Regions from separate parts of the Halomonas sp. NyZ770 genome, predicted to be linked through region 3. Evidence: predicted binding sites of a transcription regulator. Region 3 holds the regulator's gene; each other region holds the start of a gene.
The links. Region 3 encodes FNR, which switches genes on or off when oxygen is low (the NO sensors DNR and NnrR bind a similar motif). Its sites were predicted from a motif close to TTGATNTANATCAA; they were not measured.
Positions count from the first base shown of each region.

Region 1: a site for FNR is predicted at 1,501-1,514, ahead of LG409_RS08490 (cation-translocating P-type ATPase). Genes of this name have one in related genera too.
Region 2: a site for FNR is predicted at 5,014-5,027, ahead of cyoA (ubiquinol oxidase subunit II). Genes of this name have one in related genera too.
Region 4: a site for FNR is predicted at 3,914-3,927, ahead of frdA (fumarate reductase (quinol) flavoprotein subunit). Genes of this name have one in related genera too.

Region 1 is NZ_CP085143.1:1,849,891-1,857,159, forward strand. It holds gene LG409_RS08475 (inositol monophosphatase family protein) at 86-898, shown strand; tRNA gene LG409_RS08480 (tRNA-Pro) at 1,021-1,097, shown strand; gene LG409_RS08485 (hypothetical protein) at 1,145-1,354, opposite strand; gene LG409_RS08490 (cation-translocating P-type ATPase) at 1,610-4,321, shown strand; gene LG409_RS08495 (hypothetical protein) at 4,376-4,579, opposite strand; gene LG409_RS08500 (sulfite exporter TauE/SafE family protein) at 4,683-5,411, opposite strand; gene ppnN (nucleotide 5'-monophosphate nucleosidase PpnN) at 5,464-6,846, opposite strand; gene LG409_RS08510 (LysR family transcriptional regulator) at 7,062-7,269, shown strand, end outside.
Region 2 is NZ_CP085143.1:2,933,926-2,941,194, reverse strand. It holds gene deoA (thymidine phosphorylase) at 1-874, opposite strand, end outside; gene deoC (deoxyribose-phosphate aldolase) at 875-1,678, opposite strand; gene LG409_RS13650 (NupC/NupG family nucleoside CNT transporter) at 1,761-3,044, opposite strand; gene LG409_RS13645 (outer membrane protein OmpK) at 3,079-3,924, opposite strand; gene LG409_RS13640 (DeoR/GlpR family DNA-binding transcription regulator) at 4,202-4,969, shown strand; gene cyoA (ubiquinol oxidase subunit II) at 5,236-6,297, shown strand; gene cyoB (cytochrome o ubiquinol oxidase subunit I) at 6,300-7,269, shown strand, end outside.
Region 3 is NZ_CP085143.1:692,995-700,263, reverse strand. It holds gene LG409_RS03405 (heavy metal translocating P-type ATPase) at 1-1,411, shown strand, start outside; gene ccoS (cbb3-type cytochrome oxidase assembly protein CcoS) at 1,408-1,626, shown strand; gene LG409_RS03395 (sulfite exporter TauE/SafE family protein) at 1,623-2,321, shown strand; gene hemN (oxygen-independent coproporphyrinogen III oxidase) at 2,432-3,856, shown strand; gene fnr (fumarate/nitrate reduction transcriptional regulator Fnr) at 3,917-4,669, shown strand; gene ttcA (tRNA 2-thiocytidine(32) synthetase TtcA) at 4,656-5,567, opposite strand; gene LG409_RS03375 (DNA polymerase III subunit epsilon) at 5,683-6,288, opposite strand; gene LG409_RS03370 (putative nucleotidyltransferase substrate binding domain-containing protein) at 6,315-7,269, opposite strand, start outside.
Region 4 is NZ_CP085143.1:3,559,280-3,566,548, forward strand. It holds gene menB (1,4-dihydroxy-2-naphthoyl-CoA synthase) at 1-205, opposite strand, end outside; gene frdD (fumarate reductase subunit FrdD) at 270-665, opposite strand; gene LG409_RS16425 (fumarate reductase subunit C) at 662-1,063, opposite strand; gene LG409_RS16430 (succinate dehydrogenase/fumarate reductase iron-sulfur subunit) at 1,244-1,978, opposite strand; gene frdA (fumarate reductase (quinol) flavoprotein subunit) at 1,975-3,762, opposite strand; gene LG409_RS16440 (anion permease) at 4,055-5,524, shown strand; gene menH (2-succinyl-6-hydroxy-2,4-cyclohexadiene-1-carboxylate synthase) at 5,563-6,336, opposite strand; gene menD (2-succinyl-5-enolpyruvyl-6-hydroxy-3-cyclohexene-1-carboxylic-acid synthase) at 6,326-7,269, opposite strand, start outside.

The DNA.
Region 1 (7,269 bases), 1.2 Mb from region 3:
CGAGCGTTCATGGTAATGCCATCGGCCAGCGCTTATGCTGATCGCTCTATTGACTCATCCATTGTTCGTTAGAAGAGGCAACCTGATGGCAGCGTATACCCTGGAAGCGCGCCTGGCGCTGGCAATCACCATCGCCGAAGAGGCGGGGCAGATGATCCGCGAGGCGCGCGAGCAGCAGAACTTCGCCCAACGGCTTAAAGACGGCATGGAGCTGGTCACCGATGTCGATGTCGCTGTCGACCAGCGAATCAGCCAGCGCCTGGAAGAGCACTTTCCCGGTGAGGCAAAATTAAGCGAAGAGCTGAGCCCCGAACAGGCGCTCTATCATCCCGCCGAGCAACTATGGGTCGTGGACCCTATCGATGGCACGGTGAACTTTGCCCAGGGCCAACGCCATGTGGCGGTGTCGATTGGCTGGATCGAGCAGGGCGTGGGCAAGGTGGGCGTCGTTCACGCACCGTTTCTGAATGAAACCTTCAGCGCTGCCCAGGGGCTGGGTGCCTACTGCAACCAGCGGCCTATCCAACCCAGCGGTGCCGAATCCCTGGCCAACACGCTGGTAGGTACCGGGTTTCCCTACGACAAGCAGGCCCGCAAGGCCCTGCTGCCACGGCTCGAAGCCGTATTGACCCACTGCCAGGACATCCGACGCAACGGGGCGGCGGCGCTGGATATCTGCGACATCGCCTGTGGGCGCCTGGATGCCTATTACGAAACCGTATCCCCCTGGGATTTTGTGGCAGGCTGGGTGATCGCCCGGGAAGCCGGTGCACGCGTGGGGCATTTGGTCGAGGTGCCGGAAGGCATTCCTGCCGACCTTTTCCCTGAGCAGCTGTTGGTAACCGCCCCCGGCGTGTACGATGCCATGGCGACGCTGCTGGCAAGCGCGGATCGCTAGCTTGATGGGTGCTTTTCAGCCCAGCACGGCAAGCATTTGAAAAGAAAGCGCAAAAAGGGCTTTTCATTTGGCTGATAAAGCGCTAGTATACGCACCGTCCTGAAGCGAAAGCCAACGGGCATCGGAGTGTGGCGCAGCTTGGTAGCGCGTTGCAATGGGGTTGCAAAGGTCGCAGGTTCGAATCCTGTCACTCCGACCAATATCGAAAAAGCCGCTGCATTCATTGCAGCGGCTTTTTTCGTTGGTTCACTTTTTCTTCTTTCGATCATGGCGCATGAAGGGCAGTATTTTGGCCATGGTATCGGCCATCACCTGATCCAGCGGCTTATGGTCGACACTGATGGCGGCGCGGGCCGCGGTATAGGTGCCTTTGTACTCACGCACAATGTCGCTGTCGCTCATGCTGTCGGGTAGGCCTTCCTTCTCTCGAATGATGTCGATGACCGCTTTCTCCATGCAGCACCTCCTCTGTGTGGCAATCCTTTTGACGTACTCTGTGGATGTAGCGCCGTCGGCGTTTGCTGTTGGTCTGCGTGACAGTCTAGTACAGCACTCTTTCAGGTTGCATGATGCAGATTAAATAGGCTGGCGTCTGGGTACTCTTGATGCAAGTCAAGCTTTTAGCGGTAGGAGGCATCATGCGTAGCTGGGTACGGTATGCTCTGGTGCAGGGTGAGATACCTTCTCGAGAGCATCGACCAGGAGGCAGGGATGAGTCGCACAGGCAAGCAGGCTGCAACGCCCGAAGCATGGCATGGGCTGCCGGTAGACGAAGCGTTGGCGCGGCAGTCGGCGACCCGTGAAGGCTTGAGCCGCGAAGAAGCAGCGGCGCGTTTGGCTCAGTATGGAGAAAACCGCCTGGAGCAGGCCCAGGGGCGCCCCTGGTACAAGCGGTTGCTGTCGCAGTTTGCCAATATCCTGATGCTGATTCTGGTGGTCGCGGCGGTGGCCAGCTTTCTGCTGGGCCACATGGTCGATGCGGCCGCCATCGTGGGCGTGGTGTTGATCATTGCCTTGATCGGCTTTTTCCAGGAAGGCAAGGCCGAGCAGGCGCTGGACAGTATTCGCAACATGCTGTCTCCCCAGGCAAACGTGCTGCGCGATGGCCAGCGTACCACGGTGCCTGCCGAGGCGCTGGTGCCGGGGGATATCGTGCTGTTCGAGAGCGGGGATCGCGTGCCTGCGGATGTTCGGTTGCTGGAAGTACGGCGCTTGAAAACCGATGAGGCTGCCCTGACCGGTGAGTCGGTGCCCGTCGATAAGCAGCCCGCGCCGCTGGCCCACGATACCGAGCTGGCCGAGCGTTCGAACATGGCGTTTGCCAGCACGCTGGTCGTGCAGGGGAATGCCCGTGGCCTGGTGGTGGCGACCGGAGGACGCTCGGAAATTGGCAAAATTTCCGAGCTGCTGCGCAGTGTCGAGCAGATCAAGACGCCATTGTTACAGCAGTTGGATAGAGCTGGCCGAGTGCTGGCGGTGTTTATCCTGCTGGCCGCTGGGATCACGGCGCTGCTGGGTAGCTGGCTGCATCAGCAGCCCTTGGGCGAGATGTTCATGGCGGCCGTGGGCCTGGCGGTAGCGGCCATTCCCGAAGGCCTGCCTGCGATTGTGACCATTGGTCTGGCACTGGGCGTTCAGCGTATGGCCAAGCGGCGGGCCATCATCCGGCGGCTGCCCGCCGTGGAAACGCTGGGTTCGATTTCCACCATTTTCTCCGACAAGACCGGCACGCTGACCCGTAATGAGATGACTGCCCAGGCAATCTGGCTGCAGGATGCCCGTTTCACGCTCGAGGGTATCGGCTTTGCCCCGCATGGCAAGCTATACCGAGAAGGAGCGGCCGCCGAGGAGCAGTGCAATGGACTGGCCCATGAGCCTGCCTTGCAACGTTGCCTGTTGGCCAGCGTGCTGTGCAACGATGCCGAGCTGCACCAGGAAGATGAACGCTATCGCATCTTTGGCGACCCCACCGAAGGGGCGCTGGTGGTGGCCGCCGAGAAAGCGGGGCTCGATCACCTTGCATTGCGCCAGCAGTACCCGCGTCTCGATGCGATTCCTTTTGAGTCAGAGCACAAGTACATGGCCACGCTGCATGACCTTGAGGGTGGGCGGCAGCTGCTGGTCAAGGGTGCGCCGGATCGCATTATCGAAATGAGCAGCCATGTGATCACCGATGAAGGCGAAGCCCCGCTGGTGGCCAGCGAGTGGGAGGCGCATATCGAAGCGCTGTCCTCGAAAGGCTTGCGGGTGCTGGCGATTGCCGAGAAGGCAATGGAAGAAGGCGCTGAGCTCGATCACCCTCATGTGCAGTCGGGGTTGCGCCTGCTGGGGTTGATAGGGCTGTTGGACCCGCCCCGTGAAGAGGCCACCGAGGCGGTGAAACGCTGCCAGCGCGCCGGTATTCGCCCGGTGATGATCACCGGAGACCATGCTGCCACTGCCTTGGCCATTGCGCGGCAGCTGGGATTTCAGCACACCGAGCGGGCCTTGACCGGGCGCGACATGGAAGCCATGTCGGATGAGCAGCTCGAAGCGATCATTCTGGAGGTGGATGTGTTTGCTCGGGCGTCGCCAGAGCACAAGCTGCGGCTGGTCAAGGCCATGCAGGCGCGTGGAGGCGTATGCGCCATGACGGGTGATGGGGTCAACGATGGCCCGGCGCTCAAACGGGCAGATGTGGGTGTCGCCATGGGCATTCAAGGAACGGAAGCGGCCAAGGATGCTTCGCAAATGGTGCTGGCCGACGACAACTTCGCCACCATCGTCCACGCCATCGAAGAGGGGCGTAAGGTTTACGACAACATTCGCAAGACGATTACCTTCATCCTGCCCACCAACGGTGCCCAGGGGCTTGCCATCATGCTGGCCGTGCTGGCGGGCACGAGCCTGCCGGTGACTCCGCTGCAGGCGCTCTGGGTGAACATGGTGGTGGCCATTACGCTGGGCCTGGCATTGGCGTTCGAATCTGGCGAGAAGGATCTGATGCAGCGCCCGCCCCGGGACCCCAAAGCGCCGCTGCTGGATCTCTTTCTGCTTTGGCGGGTGGTGTTCGTATCGCTGCTGCTGCTGGTGGGCGTATTCGGCATGTTCAACTGGATTCTGGGGCAGGGGGGTAGCGAAGCGCTGGCCCGCACGGGCGCGGTCAACATGCTGGTGGCGGGCAGTGCCGCTTACCTGATCAACAGCCGCTATTTGCTCAACAGCACGCTGACCTGGAAAGGCATCTTTGGTAGTCGGCCGGTGTGGCTTGCCATCGGGTTGGTCCTGCTGCTGCAATTGGGGTTCACCTACTTATCCTTCTTGCAGTTCGTGCTGGTCAGCGAGGGGCTTTCTGCTCACCACTGGCTCGCCATTCTGGTGGGAAGTATGGCCGTGTATGGCGTGGTCGAGGTGGAAAAAAGCATCTTGCGCCGGAGGAGGTGAGTGCCACCGCCTGCCATGGGCAGGCAGCGGCAACGTCAGTGCGATAAGAGGTGTTCAGTCACTCTGGGCTTTATGGTCGGCAAGGGCCGCTGTCACGGCTTCTTGCCACTGTCCTTCGGTAATGCCCCAGTGGTCGGCCTGGTCCTTGTCAGGACTGCCTGCCGCCGCTGCGTTCAGTTCTTCCGGGGAATAGCTTTCAAAACAGTGTTTGGCAAAGGCTTTGGCCTTGCCATCGCTCAACTGGTTGATCATTTCCATGGGTCGCTCCTTTCCTTGGTGCTGAAGTCAGAGATAAAGAGTCAAGAAGTATACATGACATGAATGCCGAGTACGGTTCGGCACGATCATGCATCAGTATAGACTAGGCCATCAATGCATCCACGACGATCTTGATGGCAATCGTGGCCAACAGGCACATGATGAGCCTGTCGAACCAGCGATGCGGCAGGCGTTTGCCCAGCCTGGCGCCCAGGGGCATGGCTGCCAGAATGACCAGCAGGGCAGCCAGACTGTACAACGAGCGCTCCCAGGTGAGAATCCCGGCGCTGAGCAGAGCCGGGATCTGTACCAGCGTGATCGCCACGAAGAACACCGATATCGAGCCGATGAACACCGGGCGCTCCAGACGCATCGCGTTCAGAAAGGTCACCGACGCCGGGGCGGACATGCCCGCCGCACCTTGCAGCACGCCTGCCACCAGCCCCACCGGCAACACGATGCGCTGCGCCAGCGGGAAGGGCAGCGTAAAGCTGCGGTTGGCCAGCTTGATGGCCAGGTAGAGCACGATGGCAGCCGCCACGCCCAGCGACAGCAGCGTGGGCGACAGCACCACCAGCCCCCAGGTGCCGATCACGATGCCCAGCCCACCGGAGAGGCCGAACCAGAGCAGAAAGCGATGCGGCAGCAGATGGTGGCGGTACTGCCAGACCTGCAGGGCATTGCTGAACAGGTTCGGGGCCACCAGCACGGCAATGGCCAGCTTGACGTCGTACAGCATGGTCAGCACGGGAATGACGATGACCGGTACGCCAGAGCCGATGGCACCCTTGATGATCCCCGCGGCCATCAGCGTCAAAAAGGCGACGATCATGCGGCGTTACTCAGAATTACTTGAGTACATGAGCTTACTTGAGTACATGGGCTTACTTGAGTACATAGCAGGGCGTGTAGGGCTGTCCGTCCAGTTTCATGCGGCCCTGGGCCACGAAAGAGCCGAGCAGGTCGTCCAGGCGCTGCATCAGCTCGGGCTCTGCGGTCAGTTCGAAAGGCCCGTGAGCCTCGATGGCCCGAATGCCCGGCTCTTTCACGTTACCTGCCACGATGCCCGAAAAAGCGCGGCGCAGGTTGGCTGCCAGCTCGTGGGTGGGCTGCTGGCGGTGCAGCGCCAGGCTGCGCATGGCTTCGTGGGTAGGCTCGAAGGGTGCCTGGAACTCGCGGGCAATGGTCAGGCGCCAGTTGTAGTAGAACGCATCCTGGTGCTGGCGGCGGAACTCGCTGACCTGGTGGATGCCATCGCGCATCTTGCGCGCCACGGCCGCCGGGTCCCCGGTGATGATGGTGTAGAAGCGGCGGATATCTTCACCCAGGGTGTAGACCAGAAACTCGTCGATCTTCTCGAAGTACGCGGCGGAACTGGCGGGGCCGGTAAAGATCAGCGGGAAGGGAATGTCCTGGTTGCCGGGGTGCAATAGAATGCCCAGCAGGTAAAGGATCTCTTCGGCGGTACCCACGCCACCGGGGAACACGATGATGCCATGGCCCAGGCGCACGAAGGCTTCCAGGCGCTTTTCGATGTCCGGCATCACCACCAGCTCATTGACGATCGGGTTGGGAGCTTCAGCAGCGATGATGCCAGGCTCGGAAATGCCCAGGTAGCGGCCTTCCTTGCGGCGCTGCTTGGCATGCGCGACGTTGGCACCTTTCATGGGACCTTTCATGGCCCCTGGGCCGCAGCCGGTGCAAATGTCCAGGTCGCGGAGCCCCAGGTGATAGCCGACGTCCTTGGTATATTCGTACTCTTCACGGGAGATCGAGTGGCCGCCCCAGCACACTACCAGGCTCGGGTCGCGGCCCGGCTTCAGCGTGCCCGCCTTGCGCAGAATGTGGAACACGGCATTGGTGGTGCCTTCGCCAGTGCTGAGATCGAAGCGATTATGATGCTGGATCTCGTTATAGACGTAGACGATGTCACGGATGATCGACGACAGGTGCTCACGAATGCCGCGTATCATGCGTCCGTCCACGAAGGCTTCCGCTGGGGCGTTGGTGAGCTTCAGGCGTATGCCGCGATCCTGCTGCAGCACTTCGATGTCGAAATCCTTGTAGGCTTCGAGAAGGGCCAGGCTGTCATCGGTAGGGCTGCCGCAGTTGAGCACGGCGAGGGCACAGCGGCGCAACAAGTCATGTAACCCGCTTTTCGAGGTGCTCTTGAGGCGATTGACCTCGTGCTGAGACAGCACTTCCAGGCTGCCTTCGGGAGAAATGATGCTGGAAATGGTGGCGCGGGGTGCTGAAGGTTGCGTCATTGTATGGACTATCCCTGAGTATGATCATGACCAAACGGCATACTAGCATGCTGCTCCCTCACGTTCAGCTGCCTTGCCCTGCTACGGGCATCCGAGCCCGAGGCGGTCGTTTTTTATGCTAGGCTAGAGGCTTGGCGCCGGTAGGCATCCATTCTAGGCGCCCTGATGATCCTCACTGTGACAGTGACCGTTAATGATGAAGTTGCCGGGAACCCATGTTCAACGCTCAATACTTTCGTACCTTTATCACGCTGGTGGAAACGGGCAGTTTCACGCGCACCGCGCGACGCCTGGAGATGACGCAGCCGGGCGTCAGCCAGCACGTCAGAAAGCTGGAAACCTATCTGGATAAAGCGCTGATCGAGCGTCACGGGCGCAGTTTTACGCTGACCGAGTCTGGTCGTCGCGCTTACGACTATGCGT
Region 2 (7,269 bases), 1.8 Mb from region 3:
GCATTTCAACGGCCAGTTCGCGGGTGACCTGCATCACGCGGCTGTTGGCTCGCTCGCCGCGCAGCAGCGCCAGGGTTTCGACGATTTCTACCGCGTTACCGGCACACGGGGCCAGCGGCTGGCTCATGTCGGTGAGCAGGGCGGTGGTGGGTGTGCCTGCCTGGGTGGCCACGTTGGCGATGCTTTTGGCCAGTTCGCGTGACTTTTCCGGGGTGGGCATGAACGCGCCGCTGCCCACTTTGACGTCCATTACCAGGGCGTCCAGGCCAGAGGCCAGCTTTTTGCCCAGAATCGAGGCCGTGATCAGCGGGATGGATTCCACGGTGGCGGTGACATCTCGCACGCCGTAGATGCGCTTGTCGGCCGGGGCGAGGTTGCCGGTTTGGCCGATGATCGCCACGCCGGTGGATTTCACCACCTCACTGAAACGCTCGGGGGCGGGGTAGGGGTCGTAGCCGGGGATCGATTCCAGCTTGTCCAGGGTTCCGCCGGTGTGACCCAGGCCACGGCCGGAAATCATCGGCACGAAGGCGCCGCAGGCCGCGACCCACGGGCCCAGCACCAGCGATACCAGATCACCCACGCCGCCGGTGGAGTGCTTGTCCACGATGGGGCCGGGCAGGTTGAGGGAATCCCACTGCATGACGTGGCCAGAATCGCGCGTCGCGGTGGTCAATGCCACGACTTCTTCGCGGCTCATGCCATTCAGAAAGACCGACATGGTGAAGGCGCCGATCTGCGCATCGCTGATACGGTCATCGGCGATGCCCTGCACGAACGCCTTGATCTCTTCAGCGGGCAGCGGCTGGCCGTCGCGCTTCAGGCGAATCAGTTCTTGAGGGAGCAGCGCGTGGTGAGAAGCGTTGGACGACATTTAGTAGCCTCCGTTGGTGGTGGAGAGCAGCGCCGCGTCAGCGCCACCGTCGAGTGTGTTCAACAAGTTGCCCAGCAGGCTGGAGGCACCAAACCGGAAGTGTGCCGGGGTGACCCACTGCGGCCCCATGATGTCGGCTGCCAGCGCAAGGTACTCAGCGGCTTCTTCTGCGCTGCGTACGCCGCCGGCGGCTTTGAAGCCAACGTCTTTGCCGCTGGCCTTGATGGCCTTGAGCATGATCTCGGCGGCTTCCAGCGTGGCATTGACCGGCACTTTTCCGGTCGAGGTCTTGATGAAATCCGCGCCGCCTTCGATGGCCAGCTCACTGGCACGTTGGATCAGCGCAGGGTCCTTGAGTTCGCCGGATTCGATGATGACTTTCAGCAATGCCTGGCCACCACAGGCGGCCTTGCACATTTCCACCAGCTCGCGGCCAGTCTCTTCATCGCCTGCCATCAAGGCGCGGTAGGGAAACACCACGTCGACTTCATGAGCACCCGATGCCACGGCTTCTCGGGTTTCACGGGCCGCGCCCATGATGTCATCGCCCCCATGGGGGAAGTTGGTGACCGTGGCGATCTTGACCTGATCATCCAGCTTGTGGGCGCCCAGCGCGCGGGCTGCCGTGACGATGAACGAGGGGTAAACGCACACCGCTGCCGGGTGGCCGTAGGGGGTCTTGACCTGCTGGCACAGCGCTTCGATCACGCTGTCGGTGTCGCTGTCGTTCAGGCTGGTGAGGTCCATTAACGTCAGGGCGTGACGGGCGGCCTGGATAAGCTGGGGGGAAGCGGTGGCAGTCATGAAGTTCTCATCAATCGGTAAAAGACAAAACGGGCACTGCGTACTAAAGCAGCGCCCGTTGCGTTATCGCGTACTCGCTGCGTCAGGCGGTGAGGCTGCTCAACGCCAGGAAGAAACCGGCAATCGAGGCAGACATCAGGTTGGAGAGCGTGCCTGCCAGCACGGCTTTCACACCAAACCGGGCAATCTCCTTGCGGCGGGTCGGGGCAATGCTGCCCAGGCCACCGAGCAGAATGGCAATCGACGACAGGTTGGCAAAACCACACAAGGCAAATGACAGGATGGCCATGGTGTGGGGCGTCATCAATTGACCCGTGGCAGCCACCACCTGTTCCCCTTCAATGTAGGGAGCCAGGTTGATAAAGGCCACGAACTCGTTGACCACCAGTTTCTGGCCGATGAACGAGCCCGCCAGGGTGGCTTCTTCCCAGGGCACGCCCAGCAGGAAGGCCAGCGGGGCAAATAGCCAACCCAGAATCAGCTCCAGGCTCAATGCCTCGAAACCGAACCAGCCGCCCACGCCGCCCAGAATACCGTTGACCAGCGCGATCAAGCCGATGAAGGCCAGCAGCATGGCACCCACGTTGGCTGCCAGCATCAGGCCGGAAGTCGCGCCAGAAGCCGCTGCATCCAGCACGTTGGCGGGCTTGTCGTCCTGCTCTTTCAGCTCTTCATCGACCTTGGAAACGCTGTCGCTATCTTCCACGTTCTGGGTTTCCGGCATGATCAGCTTGGCGAACAGCAGGCCGCCAGGCGCCGCCATGAACGAGGCCGCCACCAGATACTCCATCGGAATGCCCAGCGCGGCATAGCCCGCCAGCACCGAACCCGCCACGGAAGCCAGGCCACCACACATCACCGCAAACAGCTGCGAAGGGGTCATGCGGGCAATGAACGGACGTACCACCAGCGGTGCCTCGGTCTGGCCCACGAAGATGTTGGCCGTGGCCGAAAGCGACTCGGTGCGCGAGGTGCCCAGTGCTTTCTGCAATGCGCCACCCAGAATCCGGATGACCCACTGCATGATGCCGACATAGTAGAGCACGGCAATCAGCGAGGAGAAAAAGATGATGACCGGCAGGACTTTGATGGCGAAGACGAAGCCGACATTGTCCACGTCAGCCAGCCCGCCAAACAAAAAGCCGATACCGTCATTGGCGTAAACCAGCACCTGGCTGACGCCTGCCGAAATGGCCTGCAGAACGGCCTGGCCAAACGGTACGTAGAGCACGAACGCACCGATACCCGCCTGGATCGCGAAGGCACCCAGCACGGTACGCAGGCGAATCGCCTTGCGGTCATAGGAGAAAACAAGCGCAATGGCCACCAGAGTGACCATGCCAACCAGGCTCATGATGAGGGTCATGGGAGTACCTTCGGAGCGTGAGAAGTGGGAGCGATTACAGCAAGTTTAGCTTGACTGAGTAAATCATCGCGTTCTGATAGGCGTCGGGTGTACCCAGCTTGTTCTCTGAGTAGCGATACTGCACGCCGGTAGTGATCAAGTCAGACGGGTGCCACCAAAGGCTCAATGCGCCGTTGGTCCCCACGCTCCCTGCGGTACCGTTGACGTAGTTCTGGGAAAGGTAGTCGCTGTCGCGACCGAAGGTCTGCTCGTGCCAGTTGGTCACACTGAAGTTCTGGTCCAGCGCGGTGAAGTCATAGCCCGCGACCCAGCCAGCCATGTAGCCGTTCATGCCCGTGTAGCCATCACTTTGAACCCTGGCAGCACCGATGAAGGGCTTGAACCACAGGCCGTTGGCGAACGTCGTGCGGTAGCCCAGGCCGAGAATCTGGTCCTGCTCGCGGCCATTGAAGCCGTAGTCGCGGAAGTCATAAACGTGGGCGTAAAGCGACAGCGGGCTGTCGCCCAGGTAAATGTGCGAGGTCACTTTGCCTGCGGTACGGAAGTTGTCCTTGCCGCCACTGGCTTCGTCGAACTGGTCGTTGGTCGGGTTCTCGAAATCGAAGAAGCCGTAGAACTCGCCCCAGCTAAAGCCGACGCCGCCTTCGATTTCAACGAACGTGAAGTCGCTCTTGGCGGCATTGCTCGCCGTGCGCGCTTCGGTGCCGTTGGACCAGTCCAGGTAGTTCAGGGAAACGTTGGCAAACGACCAGTGCGGGGTCATTGGGCCACTCGCTGCGTCATTGGCAACGGCCGGGGCTGCGGCCAGCGCACCAGCCAGGAAAACGCCAGCGCCAAGCGTGACGAGCGAAGAAACGTAAGAGGGGGATAAAGCGGTCATGAAAGCCTCAACAAAGGTTGTTACGGTGCCACGAGAGGTGGCATACCGACGTTGTGGGTCGTGCGGGCTGGCGTTGATGTTAAAATTATAACATCGAGTGTTATTTTTTTAACGTTGATTTGCAAGTATTGTCACATCAACGCTGCCAGGGTGTTTCATGCGCCTCATGGCGGCAAACAGAGTGGCGGGGGAGTGGAAATTCGCGGGGCGCTGGCTCAGCATAAGCGTTACCTGAGCGCTGAAACCCGATAACAAGATGAATCACAAGGAGATGCCTGTGAATGACCGGAGTGCCCAGCGCCTGGCCATGCTACAAGAAGCCCTGGCAAGCGGGGGAACCCTGCACCTGCGCGATGCCGCCGAGCTGTGCGGAGTATCGGAAATGACCATTCGCCGAGACCTCGCCACGCAGCCATCTCCCTTGAGCCTGCTGGGGGGACGGCTGGTGATGGCCAGCTACCCCGGCGTGACGCCGGTCTACGACCTCACCGAGCAGCAGGCCAGCCACTACCATGTCAAACATCGCCTGTGCCAGCGTGCCGCCAGTTTCATCGACGAAGGCGACACGCTGTTCATCGACTGTGGCTCCACGCTGATTCCCTTGCTGAGCCAGCTCAGCCATTTCCGCGAGCTGACCGTGGTGACCTACGCGCTGAACGTGGCCAACACGGTCGCCGCGTTGCCCAACGTGCGGCTGGTGCTGCTGGGGGGGCTGTTTCACGCCTCGTCGCAATCCTTCGGCAGCGACGGCATGCGGGACGCCATCGAACGCCTGGGCATCAACAAGGCGATGATTTCAGCGGCAGGGGTAGACTGCGAACGTGGAGTGAGCTGTTTTCACTTCCATGAAGTAGCCCCGAAGCAAGCGGCGATTGCTACCGCCATGCAGCGGTTGCTGGTGGTCGATGCCAGCAAGTTCGGCATCGTGCGGCCCGCCTATTTTGCCTCGCTGGCCGATTTCGACGTGGTGATCACCGACGACGAACGCGCCCCTGGCCTGCTGGAAAACCATCCCGCCAGCTCCCTCAGCATCAGCGTTGCCTAACACATTTGGCCGCACCTGGGGTGCGGCAAAGCGCCTCTTTCTGATTGACGGAGATCAATAGAAAATACTTTAGTCTTAATTTATACACGCAACGTGTGGTTAAGACTCGCTACCTACCCCTCCCGGTAGCGCATACCTTTCCCGGAGCATGTCAACCCTCGACGGTTTTGGGAAATGTATGGGGTAATAGTTAGCTTGCTACTTAGCTGGCTAGTTAGCCAGCCAGCAGCAGGCTGTATCAGCCACTCTCTCACGAGACTACACCCATGCAATTACCTACCCTTTGGCGCAGACGAGGCATTCTTGTGCTCGTTGTGCTGTGCCTGCTGTTGGCGGGCTGCAGTTCTGCATTGCTGGACCCAAAGGGGCAGATTGGCGTCGAGCAGCGCTCGCTGATTCTGACCTCCTTTGGGCTGATGCTGATTGTGGTGATCCCGGTGATCGTCATGACGCTGCTGTTTGGCTGGCGTTACCGGCGCAGCAACAGCGTTGCCAAGTACCTGCCTGACTGGGCCCACTCCAATGCCATCGAGGCTGCGGTGTGGAGCGTGCCTTGCGTGATCATCGCCGTTCTCGCCTTTCTTACCTGGAAAACCTCGCACTCCCTTGACCCCCACAAGCCCATCGAAAGCAGCGTAGCGCCCATGGAAATACAGGCGGTGGCGCTGGACTGGAAATGGCTGTTCATCTACCCCGAGCAGGGCATTGCCAGTGTCAATGAAGTGGCTTTCCCGGTGGATACGCCGGTGCGCTTCAGGGTCAGCTCTGGTTCGGTGATGAATGCGTTCTTCATTCCCCACCTGGGTAGCCAGATTTACGCCATGGCGGGCATGGACAACGACGTGCACCTGATCGCCGATGAAGAGGGCGTCTACCCAGGCCGCTCCACCAACTACAGCGGAGCCGGTTTCTCCGGCATGACCTTCGACGCCCACGTGACCTCGCCAGCCGACTTCGATGCCTGGGTGGCCAACGTGCGTGAAGCAGGTCAGACCCTGAGCTACCCCGAGGGCTACAACGCCCTGGCGGCCCCCAGTGAATACCACCCGGTCGAACACTACTCGGCAGTGGCACCCGCCCTGTACGAAACGATTCTGACCAGCTTCCACGGGGGTGGCGAAGGCCACGTCGGCCATGGTGGCCACAGTGACCATGCGGCACATAGCGACGCCCTAGGTGAAGCCCACGACAGCCATGGCGAAAGCGGTGAACTCGAGAGTGCCCAGGTGGCCTCCCATCACGCTGCCTATGGCCACGTTACCAATCAGCACGCTAGCGATGAGCACGCCATGGGCGGCCATCCTGACAGCGTAGAAGCCGGGGGTTGAACATGTTTGGAAAATTGACGCTCGACGCCATTCCGTATCACGAACCGATCATCATGGTCGTGGCGGCGTTCATGGCGATTGGCGGTGCGGCGCTGCTTGGCGCGCTCACCTATTACCGCAAGTGGGGCTGGCTGTGGAACGAGTGGTTCACCTCCGTCGACCACAAGAAGCTCGGTATCATGTATTTTGTGGTGGCCCTGGTCATGCTGCTGCGTGGCTTTGCCGATGCCATCATGATGCGTACCCAACTGGCCATGGCGGCCGGGGGTGCCGCAGGTTATCTCCCTCCTGAACATTACGATCAGATCTTTACCGCCCACGGTGTGATCATGATCTTCTTCGTTGCGATGCCCATGGTCATCGGCCTGATGAACCTGGTGGTGCCACTCCAGATAGGCGCCCGCGACGTGGCTTTTCCGTTTCTCAACAACTTGAGCTTCTGGCTGTTTGCGGTCTCTGCAGTGCTGGTGAACATCTCACTGGTGGTGGGGGAGTTCGCCAAGACCGGCTGGCTCGCGTATGCGCCTTTATCGGGGATAGAGTTCAGCCCTGGGGTGGGGGTCGATTACTGGATATGGGCCTTGCAGATATCCGGGATAGGCACGACGCTCACCGGCATCAACTTCTTCGTCACGATCCTGAAAATGCGCACCAAAGGCATGACCCTGTTCCGCATGCCGATCTTCACCTGGACATCGCTGTGCGCCAATATCCTGATCATTGCCTCGTTCCCCATTCTGACCGCGACCATTGCCCTGCTGACGCTGGATCGCTACTTCGGCATGCACTTCTTCACCAATGACTTTGGCGGCAACATGATGATGTACGTCAACCTCATCTGGGCCTGGGGCCACCCGGAAGTGTACATTCTGATCCTGCCCGCCTTTGGCGTGTTCTCGGAAGTCATCGCGACCTTCGCCCGTAAGCGCCTGTTCGGTTACAAGACCATGGTGTGGGCCACCGTGGCCATCA
Region 3 (7,269 bases):
CGGCGTCCCTGCCGATGGCGTGATCGAAGAGGGCGAATCCAGCCTCGACGAATCCATGCTGACCGGCGAGTACTTGCCGGTGACCCGGCGTATCGGCGATAGCGTGGTGGGCGGCAGCCAGAACATGGAAAATCCGCTGACCATGCGCGTCACCCACCCCGGCAATACGGCTCGGGTAGCAGGCATCGTCGACCTGACCGATCGCGCCTTTGCCAGCCGCCCCCGCCTGGCGCAAATGGCCGCCCGCATGGCCCACCTGTTCGTCCTTCGGCTACTGCTGGTGACGGCCTGTGTCACCATCACCTGGTGGATCATCGACCCGTCGAGAGTGCTCTGGATCATGCTGTCGGTACTGGTGGTCACCTGCCCCTGTGCACTGGCTCTGGCCACGCCCACGGCGCTGACCGCCGGCCACGGCCAGCTGCGCCAGCGGGGCGTGCTGATTACCCGCGCCGATGCCATCGAGTCGCTGTCCAACGTTACCCGCGTCATCTTCGACAAGACCGGCACGCTGACCCGCGGTGAAATGCAGCTCACCCAGACCCAACCGCTGGGACATCACGATAGCGAGCATCTACGCGCCATTGCCGCCGCGCTGGAAGCCCACTCCGAGCATCCTATCGCCCGCGCCTTCCGCCCCTTTCGCGATGCCACGCTTCAGGCCCGACATGTGAAGAGCCATACCGGTAGCGGCCTCGAGGGCACCCTCGATGGTGCCGTCTGGCGGTTGGGCAAGCCCGACTTCGCCAGCCAGCAAAGCATCGCGGTGCCGGGCAGCGGGCAGTGGCTGCTGCTGAGCGAAGATCACCAGCCGCGCGCCTGGTTCAAGCTGCATGACGGCATTCGGGAAGACGCCGCGCAAACCGTGGCGGCCCTGCAAGCACGCGGTCTGGCGGTGGAGCTGCTCTCCGGGGATACCCGGGAAGCCGTGGAAAGCCTGGCCGATCAGCTCAATATCGAGACCTGGCACGCGGGCCAGTCCCCCGAGGACAAGCTGAACCGGCTGCGCGCGCTGCAGGCCCAGGGCGAACGGGTGGTGATGATTGGTGATGGCATCAACGATGTGCCCGTGCTGGCCGGGGCCGATGTCGCGATTGCCATGAACGGTGCCACCGACCTGGCGCGTACCCGCGCCGATGCGGTGCTGATGAGCCCGCGCCTGATGCGCATCCACGATGCCGTGGATATTGCCCAGGCCACCCGCCGCATCATGCGGCAAAACATGATCTGGTCGGTGTGCTACAACTTCTCGGCCTTGCCGCTGGCCGCCATGGGGCTCATTCCGCCCTGGCTGGCCGCCATCGGCATGTCGCTGAGCTCGCTGGTGGTGGTGGGCAACGCCTTGCGTCTATCGCGTTGGCGCAGTGCTCCAACCCCCAGCATCGCCCCCGCCACACCGGTGACTGCATGAGCATTCTGTACCTGTTGATTCCGCTATCGCTGATCCTGCTCGGCCTCGCGGTCTGGGCCTTCTTCTGGGCGGTGAAGCACGACCAGTTCGAAGACCTGGAAGGCCCTGCCCACCGCATCCTGTTCGATGACGACGAAAACGACCTGACTCCCGAACAGCGCGCCGAGCGAAAAAACAGGGCCAAGCCGCCGCGCGACCAAGAGCCCCCGCCATGAACCCGACCGGGCTGGACCTGCCGCCGCTGCTGGCGGCCTGGGTATTTGGCCTCATGGGCGGAGCGCACTGCATCGGCATGTGCGGTGGCATCATGAGCGCCCTCACCTTCGCCGTGCCGCCCAGCATGCGCCACCCTGCTCGCCTGGGCGGGCTGCTGATGAGCTACAACCTGGGGCGTATTCTCAGCTACATGGTGGCCGGTGCGCTGGTGGCCGCGCTGGGCACGCTGGTCTCGCTCTCCCCGGCCGCCCGAGTGGGCCTGCAGGTGGTAGCGGCGGTCATGCTGATTCTGATGGCGCTGTACATCGCCAACTGGTGGAAAGGACTGCTCCGGGTCGAGGCCGCCGGACGCTACCTGTGGCGCTATCTCGACCCCCTGGGCCGACGGTTGATGCCTGTCGTGCACCTGCCCCAGGCCTTCGCCCTGGGCGCCATCTGGGGCTGGCTACCCTGTGGGCTGGTGTACTCCATGCTGGCCTGGAGCCTGGCCACGGCCGACCCGCTGCAAGGCGCGTTGCTGATGGGTGCCTTCGGACTGGGCACCCTGCCCACGCTGCTGGCCACCGGCCTGGCGGCTCGCCAGATGGGCCACCTCATTCGCCACCCCGCCACGCGTACCGTGGCTGCCTTGACCATCATCGGCTTTGCCCTGTGGCAACTGTGGTCGCTGCTGCCGACGGCGCATCACTCATAGCTTGATATAGCTCAACGCTTTGCCCGCTTCGATGCCTTAGCATGCAGGCATATGTCGGCCGGTGGCCCACCACCTGGCTACTTTGCCCTGTTACCACGGAGCGTCTCTTCATGCCCCTTGCCTCTGCTGCCACCGCAACTCCTCACCTCGCAGCGGCCGAGACCCCTGCCTGGGACGAGGCCCTGCTGCGCCGTTACGACACCAGCGGCCCACGCTATACGTCCTACCCCACGGCACTCTCCTTTGACGCAGACATCGGTGCCGACGACGTCACCGATGCCCTGGCGCGCAGCAATGCCAGCCAGCGGCCGCTCTCCCTGTACGTGCACGTGCCCTTTTGCCGCAAGATCTGCTTCTACTGCGCCTGCAACAAGATCGCCACCAAAAACACCCAGCTGGCCGAGCCCTACCTGTCGCGCCTCGATCGTGAAATGGTGTTGACCTCGCGCCACCTGGATACTCGGCGGCCCGTGCAACAGCTGCACTGGGGCGGTGGCACACCGACATTCCTGACCCTGGCGCAAATGAGCGACCTGGTAGACAGGCTGGACGCGAGGTTTGGGCTCTCCAACGCTCCTGACCGCGATTACGCCATCGAGATCGACCCCCGCGAGGCGGATGTCTTCACCCTGCGCCACCTGCAGTCGCTGGGCTTCAATCGCCTCAGCCTGGGCGTCCAGGACCTGAACCCCAGCGTACAGGCGGCCATCAACCGCGTGCAGCCCAAGGTCATGACCGAAACCCTGATGGACGAAGCACACCGGCTGGGCTTTCGCTCCCTCAATCTGGATCTGATTTACGGGCTACCCTTTCAGACCGAGCAGAGCTTTGCCGACACGCTTGCCCAGGTCATCGACCTCAACCCGGCCCGCTTGTCGGTGTTCAATTACGCCCACATGCCCAGCCGCTTTGCCCCCCAGCGGCGCATCAGCGAGACAGACCTGCCCAGCGCCGACGAGAAGCTGGCGATCCTGCGAACCACCATCGAGATGCTCACTCAGGCAGGCTACGTGCATATCGGCATGGACCACTTCGCCCGCCCGGACGACAGCCTCGCCCAGGCACAGCGCCAAGGCACCCTGCAGCGCAACTTCCAGGGTTACTCCAGCCACGCCCAGTGCGACCTGATTGGCCTGGGTGTCTCGGCCATTTCCCGTATCGATGATTTGTATGCCCAGAACCCCACCCAACTGGCAGCCTACGAAGCGGCATTGGATGAAGGTCGGCTGGCAACCGTCAAAGGGATACGCTTAAATAAGGATGATCTAATACGAAGAGACGTCATTGAGCGCCTGATGTGCGATATGGAAATTGACCTGGCCAGCGTTGGCCAGCGCTGGCACATCGATGCGCCCGTCTACTTCGCCAGTGCGCTGGAGCATCTGCAGCCTGCCGAGCGGGATGGCCTGCTGCAGCGCGAAGGGAACCGCCTGCGGGCAACACCGACCGGGCGGCTGCTGATTCGCCACCTGGCCATGGCGTTCGATGCGCGCCTGCAAAGCCAGTCATCGCAACGCTACTCGAAGATCGTATAAACGGCACCTTGAGACATCCACCCCCTGACCCTATGATGGCCAATGAAAAGGGAGAACAACATGCCATATCCTGCCAGCCAACGACGTTCACTGCTGCAAGAGGCGCGCTGCCAGACCTGCAGCCTCAGCTCGCTGTGCCTACCGCTCGCCCTGGAGCTGGAGGATATGAGCCAGTTCGATGCCATCATCCGCCGCCGCGCACCGCTCAAGAAGGGCGAACCGCTGTTTCGCCAGGGCGATGCCTTCACCAGCGTCTATGCGGTGCGTTCCGGCAGCCTGAAACAGGTGACCAGCGAAGGCAACGGCAACGACCAGTTGACCAATTTTTATCTGCCAAGCGAGCTGGTGGGGTTGGATGGTATCGATGAAGAGCAGTATCCCGGCAGCGTGATTGCCCTGGAAACCACCACGGTGTGCGAGATTCCTTTCGACCGCCTGGACACCCTATCGGAAGAGCTGCCGGAACTGCGCGGCCAGCTTTACCGCAGCATGAGCAAGGAGCTGCGCGATGATCGGCGCATGATGCGCCTGCTATCGCGCAAAACTGCCGACCAGCGGCTGGCCAGCTTCCTGATTACCCTCTCTGACCGCTTCCGGCGACGCGGCTACTCGCCCTACAGCTTCCGGCTCTCCATGTCCCGAGCCGATATGGGGAACTACCTGGGCCTGGCCGTCGAGACCGTCAGCCGCATCCTGAGCCGCTTTCAGCAGCAGAACGTGGTGGCCGTCTCGGGTCGAGAGGTCAATATTCTCGACCTGCAACGGCTCATCACCCTGGCCGAAGAGGAGGAGCAGGCAATCAGCTCACGTTGAACGCCTGAATCCGCCCTTCCATCAGCGCCGCCTGTTTGGCTTCCAGCCCGACGAAGTCGAACAGCGCCCGGTCGGCCAATTGGGAAGGCGCCACATTGGTGACGGCCTTGAACATGCTTTCCAGCCGCCCCGGGTGCTTCTTGTCCCATTCGGCCAGCATGTCCTTGACGATCTGACGCTGCATGTTGGGCTGCGACCCGCACAGGTTGCAGGGAATGATCGGAAACTCCATCAGCCGTGAGAATTCGGCAATGTCCGCTTCCTTGCAGTAGGCCAGGGGGCGGATCACGATGTTCTTGCCGTCGTCGGACAGCAGCTTGGGCGGCATGGCCTTCAAGGTCCCGCCAAAGAACATGTTGAGAAACAGCGTCTCGAGGATGTCTTCCCGGTGGTGGCCCAGGGCAATCTTGTTGGCGCCGATCTCCTCGGCAAACCCGTAAAGTGACCCGCGACGCAGCCGCGAGCAGAGCGCGCAGGTGGTCTTGCCTTCCGGGGTTTTCTCCTTCACCACCGAATAGGTATCCCGCTCCAGAATGTGGTACTCCACACCCAGCTTATCCAGGTAACGGGGCAACACGTGCTCGGGAAAGCCCGGCTGTTTCTGGTCGAGGTTGACCGCCACCAGGGAAAAATTGACCGGCGCATTGCGCTGCAGATTGCGCAGGATTTCCAGCATGGTGTAGCTGTCCTTGCCGCCCGACAGGCATACCATGACCCGATCACCCTCATCGATCATGTTGTAATCGATGATGGCGTTGCCCACTTCACGACGAAGACGCTTCTGCAACTTGTTGAATTCGCGCTTCTGTTTGGCATCCTGAAGTTCAGGCTGCTGTTCAGACGCCGCATTGGTGGCACGCGTCGCCGAGGAGGGGTCGAAAAAGTCAGGTGATAACATGGTCGTTGTACTGCCGATGGGTGAAGGAGCAGCGGCTATTCTACAAGACTCGCAGGCGCGACCCAATACAAACCCATCGTCGGCCTCTGGCCACACCGAGCGGCAGCGCGTCGGCTCACACCGTGAAAAGGCGCTCACTCTGCAGGCGCTGATAGAGCAGCGCCGCCGCCGTGGCCTCGCTGTGCACCGAGGGCCAGGCCAGCGGCAGAGACCAGCATGACAGCGCTTCGTTGATGCTCGGGCCGACCTCCGCCTGGGGATGCAAGCGGCGTAGCTGGCGAGCGTGCAGCCTGGCCAGATCGACCTGAGCATTGGGTAGCCCAAACCCCAGCGTGGCTTTGAACATCCGGCCAAGCGGCGCCAGCAAGGTATCCAGCTGCCACCCCACCACTGGCCGATTGCCGATGAACTCCGCCAACGCTTCGACCCGGGCTGCCAAGGCAACCGGCACAGCGCCCTGCTCCTGACGATGAGACAAGGGTTCGTCGACCATGACCAGCGTGTCGCCCCAGGCCTGGCTGGTCTGCACTCGGCGCGGCGTCAATACGACGGCGGCCACGCGCAGCTCGCCTGGGCGAGCCTGGCTTTCACGACACGCCAACGCCACTGCTTCTTCGCCCATATAAGGCTGGAACAGCCAGCCATGCGGCGTGTCTGCGAACCGCCGCCGATCGCTTTCACGCTGCACCAACGTTCTCAGTGAGCCGCTCAAGAGACCCACGTGCCTATCCAATAGCCGCATTCCACTCACGAATACTCCAGATGATAACGATGGGACAGCCGCTGCTTGAAGTCCTTGACGATATGCAGCGCCTCGCGCAGCAGGTCGCGCTCCAGCGACGATAGTTCCTGAACCACGACTCGGTTGGTGCGCTTGCCGGTATCGGCATCGCTGGTGCCCCCACTTTTCAGCTCCTGCAACTGCTGCTTCAGACGCAATTCGTTAAACAGCGCCAGCGCCTCACCCAAGTCGTCGGCAAAGCGGCGGTCCAGGCGGCCGTCGGCGGCCAGGGCGTCGAGCCGGTCCAGCGTGGACGTCGCCTTGATGCGCCGCTCCAGCGCCATGGTGCGCACCCCGTGAACAATCGGAAAAATGCCGCCTTTCTTGATATCGATGCCGTGCTGGGGCTTTTTCAGCGAGCCAAACAGCGTCAACGGCGTCGAGAAACGCAGCGCCGCGCGGGCGAAATAGGAGAGCAGCAGCTCATCATGGGAACAGCGCGCAAACAGCGCCTCACGTACGCGGTCCAGCAGCGCAGGGTTGCCCGCGACGCCGTGAGCATCCAGCAAAATGGCCAGCTTCATCAGGCTGTCGCCATCCCGGGCCGACACCCACCTGGCGATGTTCGACTCCCACATGGACACCGTGCCCACCCATTCAGGGTTGCACACCATGATATTGCCGGGGCACGGCGGGTAGCCCAGCTGCACCAGCGTCTCTGACAGGGTGTTCATGCACTCTGCCACGCCCGGCCACTGGCAGTCGTCGGCCAGGATCAACCCGTTGTCCTGGTCGGTCTTGAGAATCTGCTCGCCACGGCCCTCGCTGCCCATGACCATCAGGCAGCTTTGCGAGTGATACTGTTCGGGCACGGTCAAGGCCCACGCCTTGCTCATGATGCGGCCATTCAACGCGGCCAGCAGGTCCATGGCAAAACGCAGCTTGACGCCCTGGGCCATGAGCGCCTTGACCAGCTCGGGC
Region 4 (7,269 bases), 1.2 Mb from region 3:
CGCTGTCGTGGCGCGCGCGGCCCAGGGCATGGATCATCTCGCTCACCGTTTGCGGGCGAAACGCATTGCGCACCTCAGGGCGATTGATGGTGATCCGGGCAATGCCCTCCTCAGCGGTGTGATAGAGGATGTCCTGGTACTCCTGCGAGGCGTCCTGCCACTTGATGGGGGTATACAGTGCCTGTTCCGTGAGTCCTTCGATCATGCTGACCTCGTGCTTTATCAGGGGTGTGCGTTCTTTTTGATACGGACGTGTTCGCGGGCGGGCCTCAGCGCAGCCAGCCCACGACCGCCAGAGCCAGCGCCAACAGGCTCAGCAGGGCCGCCAGGCCGTACATCAGCCATTTGTTGCGGGTGTCCTGGCCCAGGCTCAGGTCGAATAGGCCATGGCGCAGCCGGTGGGCGGCATGAAACAGCGGCAAGCACACGGCGGCGCCGATGAACAGCACGCCAGGCAGGCTGAACAGCAGGCGGGAGGCCCGCTCGTGGCCAAGCGCCTCGGCGGGCAGCAGGCCCAGCGGCAGCAATAGCCCGACGAACAGAATCACCGCAGGCAAGACCACGGCAAAACAGACGCCCCCGGCACTGAACAGCCCCCACCACAGGGGTTCGTCATAGGCTTGCCGTGGCTGACCCAGGGGGGCTTTTTGATGTGAGATTTTCATGCGCCGCCCCTCCCCAAGAGCCAGAACAACACGACCGCCACTGCCACGACCCCCGCCCACTGGCCAGCAACGATGGCACCAGCGGGCACGCTGTGCCCCGCCACACGTAGCGGCATGACCCGAGGAAACAGCACGAAGAAGGTGGCCGCGTGATAGAGGCTGGCCACCAGCGCCAGCGCGTTCAGCAGCACCACCAGCGGCGAGCCCATGAAGGCCACCCAGCCCTGCCAGCTCGCCGGGCCCTGCAACAGCGCGAACACCCCTGCCAACAGGCAGAGAATGAAAAACACCAGCGGCACCACCGTGGCTTCGCGCAGCATATAGCGCTTGAAGAAACCGTGCTTCAGCCACCAGTTGCGCTTCAAGGGCGGCAGCCGTTGTGATGATGATTTTTCCATATCCAATCTCCTACACCTTTTCTAACTGAGCTATCTCAGTTAGTGACGGATATCCGATACCGTTGAGTGGGGCAGGTTGTAGCGAGGGTCTTTCGCCAAGGATGGCGAAAGTAGCGCCCATGGATGGGTTCACAGCGCCCTCGCGGAAACCTGCCGCACGGCAACGCGGCTTGGTTACCCCTACCCCTTAAACAGCGCGATCAGCGTATGTTTGGCGGCCTCGACCTTGCCCTGGTTGACCGCAGCGGCCGGATCGACGTGCTTGGGGCATACCTGCGAGCAGAAGCCCACGAAGGTACAGCTCCAGACACCATCGTGGCGGTTGAGCTGCGCCATGCGCTGGCGTTTGCCCTGGTCCCGGCTGTCCAGGTTGTAACGGTGCGCCAGGGTCAGCGCCGCAGGCCCCAGAAACTCCGGGTTCAAACCAAACTGCGGGCACGCCGAATAGCACAGGCCACAGTTGATGCAGTTGGCAAACTGCCGATAGCGCGCCAGCTGTTCAGGCGTTTGTGTGTGGGGCTGCGCCTGGCCGGGGTCGAAGGTCTGCACCGGGTCCTGTTCGATCAGGTAAGGCTTCACCGCCGCCAGGTGCTCCAGGAACAGCGCCATATCCACGACCAGGTCCCGCTGCACGGGGAAGTGCGCCAACGGTTCGATACGAATCTCGTCAGGGTAGTCGCGCAGGAAGGTTTTACAGCCCAGCTTGGGAATGCCGTTGACCATGACGCCGCAGGAGCCACAAATCGCCATTCGGCAAGACCAGCGGTAGCTCAGCGTGCTGTCCTGCTGCTCCTTGATATGGTTCAACGCGTCGAGAAGCGAGGTGCTCTCCTCCACCGCAACGTCGTAGGTTTGCCAGTAGGGTTCCGCTGCGCTGTCGGGCAGGTAACGCTTGATGCTGATGTGCTTGTTCATGCCTTGCCTCCCTTGGCCGCATCCCCGTAAACCCGCGCGGCCGGGGCCGAAAAGCGGGTATCCACCGCCTGCCAGCGCAGCTCGGCGGGCGCATCACCCTGGTAAAACACCTGGCTATGCTTGAGATAGCCCACGTCGTCGCGGGCCTGCAGGCCCTCGTCCAGACGCTGGTGGGCACCCCGGGATTCGCGACGCTCCAACGCGGCCAGGCACGACGCCTCGGCAATCTCCAGCCCGTAGCCAAACTCCAGGCACTCCAGCAGCTCGGTATTGAAGATCTTGCTGGTGTCACTGACCCGCACTTGGGCATAGCGCTGGCGCAGCTGGCGAAGGGTTCCCAACGCCTGCTGCATGCCTGCTTCGGTGCGATAAATACCGCAGCCGCTCTCCATGGCCTGCACCATGGCGTGCTTGAGCGTCACCCAGGATTCACCGCTGCCCTGGCCATCGCATAGCGTGGCCAACCGCGCCTGCTGCCGTTGGGCCTGCGCCTGCAAGACCGGCAGCGCCACCCAGTCGGTGCGGGCGGCCCGTTGGCTGGCCTGCTCCCCGGCCAAGCGGCCAAAGACCAGCAGCTCGGTCAGCGAGTTGGAGCCCAGCCGGTTGGCACCATGCAGGCCTACCGATGCACACTCCCCGGCGGCGTACAGGCCCGCAATGGTCGTTTCGCACTGGGGATCGGTTTCGATGCCGCCCATGGTGTAGTGCACCGCAGGCCGAATCGGGATCGGCTCCTTGACGGGGTCGACGTTGATATAGGATTTGGCCAGCTCGCAGATGAACGGCAGGCGCTCATGCAGATAGTCGGCGCCCAGGTGGCGAAGGTCGAGATAGACCACGTCGCTGTCGCCAAACTTGCCGGTGCGCCCGGCCTGCTGCTCCTGCCAGAACGCCTGGGAAAGCTTGTCTCGAGGGCCCAGCTCCATGTACTTGTTTTCCGGCTTGCCCAGGGGTGTTTCCGGCCCCAGGCCGTAGTCCTGGAGGTAGCGGTACCCCTCCTTGTTGAGCAGAATACCGCCTTCCCCCCGGCACGCTTCGGTGATCAGGATGCCCGAGCCGGGCAGGCCGGTGGGGTGGTACTGCACGAACTCCATGTCGCGCAGCGCCACGCCGTGGCGGTAGGCCATGGCCATGCCGTCACCGGTGACGATGCCCGCATTGGTGTTGAAGCGAAACAGTCGCCCGGCCCCGCCGGTGGCCAGCACCACTGCCTTGGCACGCAACAGCAGCAGCTCGCCCGTGGCGACCTGCAGGGCAATGACGCCCACCACGGCCCCTTCATGCACGGCCAGGTCCAGTACGAAGTACTCGTCGAAGCGCTCGATCTCGGGGTATTTCAGCGAGGTCTGAAACAGCGTGTGCAGCATATGGAAGCCGGTCTTGTCGGCAGCAAACCAGGTGCGCGCCGTTTTCATGCCGCCAAAGCGGCGCACCTGTATACGGCCATCGGGCTGGCGGCTCCAGGGGCACCCCCAGCGCTCCATCTGCACCAGCTCCTGGTAGGCGTGGCGCACGAAGTAGTCCACCACGCCCTGCTCCACCAGCCAGTCGCCCCCGGAAACCGTGTCGTCGAAGTGCGCCTGAAACGAATCCTCGTCACTGGTCACCGCGGCTGCGCCCCCCTCGGCCGCCACCGTGTGGGAACGCATGGGATACACCTTGGACACCAGCGCGATGCGCTGCGCGTGACCGCCCTGCTTGGCCTGCTCGGCGGCCGCGATGGCGGCCCGCAGGCCCGCGCCCCCACCGCCGACGATGACGATATCCACATCCTGCTGCTGCATGGCACCCCCTTGTGCGGCTGCACTTCTCATGACGGACTTCTCATGACGTACTTCTCATGACGCGATTCCGGCCTGCGCACGGCCTGCCGCCCTGCTGATGAAGCGACGTTATCACAGCCCGACAGGTCCTCGGCGTTGATCTAAAGCATGATTGATATAGATCAAATAAACCGCGACTTGCCTTGCCTATGCTTTCTCTGACACCCGTGAAACATCACGCTGAACCTCATCTCTGCTGTGCTCACTCAGGCAAGGCGCTACGGCTTGCCGATAACCTTATCGAGAGGTCGCCATGAACCTCAGCGCTTCGCTCCGCTCTCGCTGGCCGCTGCTCGCGCCACTGGCCACCACGCTGGTGATCGCCCTGCTGCCTACCCCGGCCGGGCTACCACCCCATGCCTGGTACTTCTTTGCCATCTTTTTAGGCTGCGTGGTCGGCCTGATTCTGGAACCCCTGCCCGGCGCGGTCATCGGGCTGGTCGGCGTTACCCTGGTGGCGCTGCTTTCCCGCTGGGTGCTGTTTTCCCCGGAGCAGCTGGCCAACGACGGCTTCAACGCCGCCAACCAGGCCTTCGCCTGGGCGGTCTCGGGGTTCACCAACGCTACCGTCTGGCTGATTTTCGGTGCCTTCATGTTTGCCCTGGGGTATGAAAAGACCGGGCTGGGGCGGCGGATCTCGCTGTGGCTGGTGCACGCCATGGGCAAGCGCACGCTGACCCTGGGCTACGCGGTGATGTTCGCCGATGGCATTCTGGCCCCCTTTACGCCCTCCAATACGGCGCGCAGCGCAGGCACCATCTATCCGGTCATTCGTAACCTGCCGCCGCTGTACGACTCGCACCCCAACGACCCCAGCATGAAGCGTATGGGCAGCTTCCTGATGTGGACCGCCATTGCGGCCACCTGCGTGACCAGCTCGATGTTTCTCACCGCCCTGGCGCCGAACCTGCTGGCCATCGCGCTCACCGAAAGCGCCACGGGCATCCATATCAGTTGGGGGCAGTGGTTCGTCGCAGTGGTGCCGGTGGGGGTCCTTCTGCTGCTGTTGGTGCCACTACTGTGCTACTGGCTGTGCGCCCCGGAGGTAAAGGCCGGGCATGAGATCTCCGACTGGGCGAAAGGGGAACTGCAGACCCTGGGCCCGCTGACCCGCCACGAAATCGTGCTGGTCATCATGGTGGTCACCGCGCTGCTGCTGTGGATCTTCGCTGGCGACCGGGTATCGGCGTCGCTGGTGGGGCTGGTGGTCATCTGCGGCATGCTGCTGACCGGCATGGTGAGCTGGAACGACATTCTCGAAAACCGCGCCGCCTGGAATACCTTCGTGTGGTTTGCCACCCTGGTGGCTCTGGCGGGCGGCTTGAGCCAGGTAGGCTTCGTGGGCTGGTTCGGCAACCTGGTAGGCGGGCAGATCAGCCACTTCGACCCGCTAGTGGCCATGGTCGCCCTGGTGGTCATCTTCTATGTCCTGCACTACTTCTTCGCCAGCATCACCGCCCACGTGACCGCACTGCTGCCGGTCATGCTGGCGGCGGCTTCGGGCATTGCAGGGCTGGACATGCAGCTGTTCATTCTGCTGTTGCTGCCCACCCTGGGCTTCATGGGCATCCTGACCCCTTATGGCACCGGCCCCAGCCCGGTGTATTACGGCAGTGGCTACTTGCCCAGCGCGCTGTACTGGCGCCTGGGGGCCATCTTCGGGCTGCTGTTCCTAGTGGCCTGGCTGGCCATTGGCCTGCCCTGGCTACTGCTGATTCAGTGAGCCATGTACTGACTCAGTGAACCATACGCTTGCCGCGCTTAGCGCGGCAGCGTTTGTGCCAAGTGCTGTGCCAAGCGCCCTGCCATGGCCTTGGGGTGTTCCACATGCAGGTTATGGCCGCCCGGCAGCGCCCAGTGGCGCAGGCGCGGCGCGTGCTGCGTCAGGCGATTGGCCAGGGTGTTGAACTTAGGGTCCCGCAGGCCGGAGAAATAGCCAACCGGCAGCTCGGTCTCGGCCAGCCACTGCCAGAGAGAGGGCTGCCGGCCCAGCGAGGTGGCCCGCAGCATGTGCGCCACGGCGGGGCCATGGTTGGCCAACCGGCGCTGAATCTGACGCTGGCGCTGTGCTGGCGTCAAATCGGCAAACACCGGCTGCTGGTACCATGCTGTCAGCACGTCGGCCAGCGGCGACTGTTCAAAACGCTGCGCCCAGTGCTCATCGTGGGCGCGGCGCGCTTCCCGCTCTGGCGCAGCCAGCCCGGGGTGCGCGCTCTCCAGCCACAGCGCCTCCAAACCGGCGGGCCGTTGGCTGGCATGATAGAGCGCCAGCCGGCCACCCAGGGAGTAGCCCAGCAGGCCATAACGCCCCACGCCCGCCTCGGCCAGCGTGCCACTGAGCCAGTCATGAAAATCCGCAAAAGAGCCCACCTCAGGCGTGGTGGGCTGCCCATGCCCCGGCAGGTTCAGCGCCAGGCAGCGCACGCCCGGCAGCGCGTGTTCCAGCGCCTCGCCAAGCGCCTGCCAATCGTCCCTATCGCCCAGCAGGCCGTGCAGCATCACCAGCGTAAAGGGGAGCGAAGGGTCAGGATGCATGGGCTGCCTCCCGGAGCCACGCGCCCAAGGCCTGCAGCGCATCGGTGGCCTGCTGATGGGGCACCGTGACCTCGATCAGCGTCACCCCGGCTTCCAGCGCCTGGGTGTAGGCCTCGTAAAACGCCTCCAGCGTGGTCGGTGCGGCATAGTTCAGGTGAAACATGCGCGCCGCATGCTCGAACGCGAGCCCGTGGGGTTGGCGATAGTAGCGCTCCAGCAGGTCGCCTTCGTCCGGCACTGGCAGCATGTGGAAAATGCTGCCGCCATCGTTATTCAGCACCACCACGACCAGCGGCGCTTTGGCCCTGGCCAGCAGCGCCAGGCTGTTGAGGTCGTGAAGCGCGCTGGTGTCGCCCAGAATCACCGTGGTGGGCTCATCGGTCGTGCAGGCCAGCCCGTACGCGGTGGCCAGCAGCCCATCGATGCCCGAAGCCCCGCGATTGGCCATCACCCGCAGCGGCATCGAACGGATCGAGCCCAGCATGTTCATCAGCCGGGCGGGCAGGCTGTTGCCCACGAACAGCGCCCCTCTGGCCAGTTGGGCCAGCTGATGACACACCCCCAGCTCGGAAAACTCCGCCGTATAGCGCTCGATGCCCTGGCGGGTGCGCTGCTGAAGGCGCGCCAGGGTATGCCAGGGGGGCTGGGCAGGCCCGGCGGGCAGCGTGGCGATGGCCTCGGCGGGCGTGCACACCAGCCGCTGAGTAAGGGTGAAGTCCGGGTCCAGGCGCTGGGGTAACGGTTCGACCAGCCACGCCTGCTGCCAGGGGTGGCGGGCAATCATCTGGGTCAGGCGCTTGGAAATCAGCCTGCCGCCAAACTGCAGCAGCACGTTGGCGCGGCCCAGCTCGGCGCTGACCTGCGGGTCCTGAAGGGCCAGGTCCATATGCACCAGGTGGCGCGGGTCGCCGTATAGCTGGCTTTGCAGGTCGG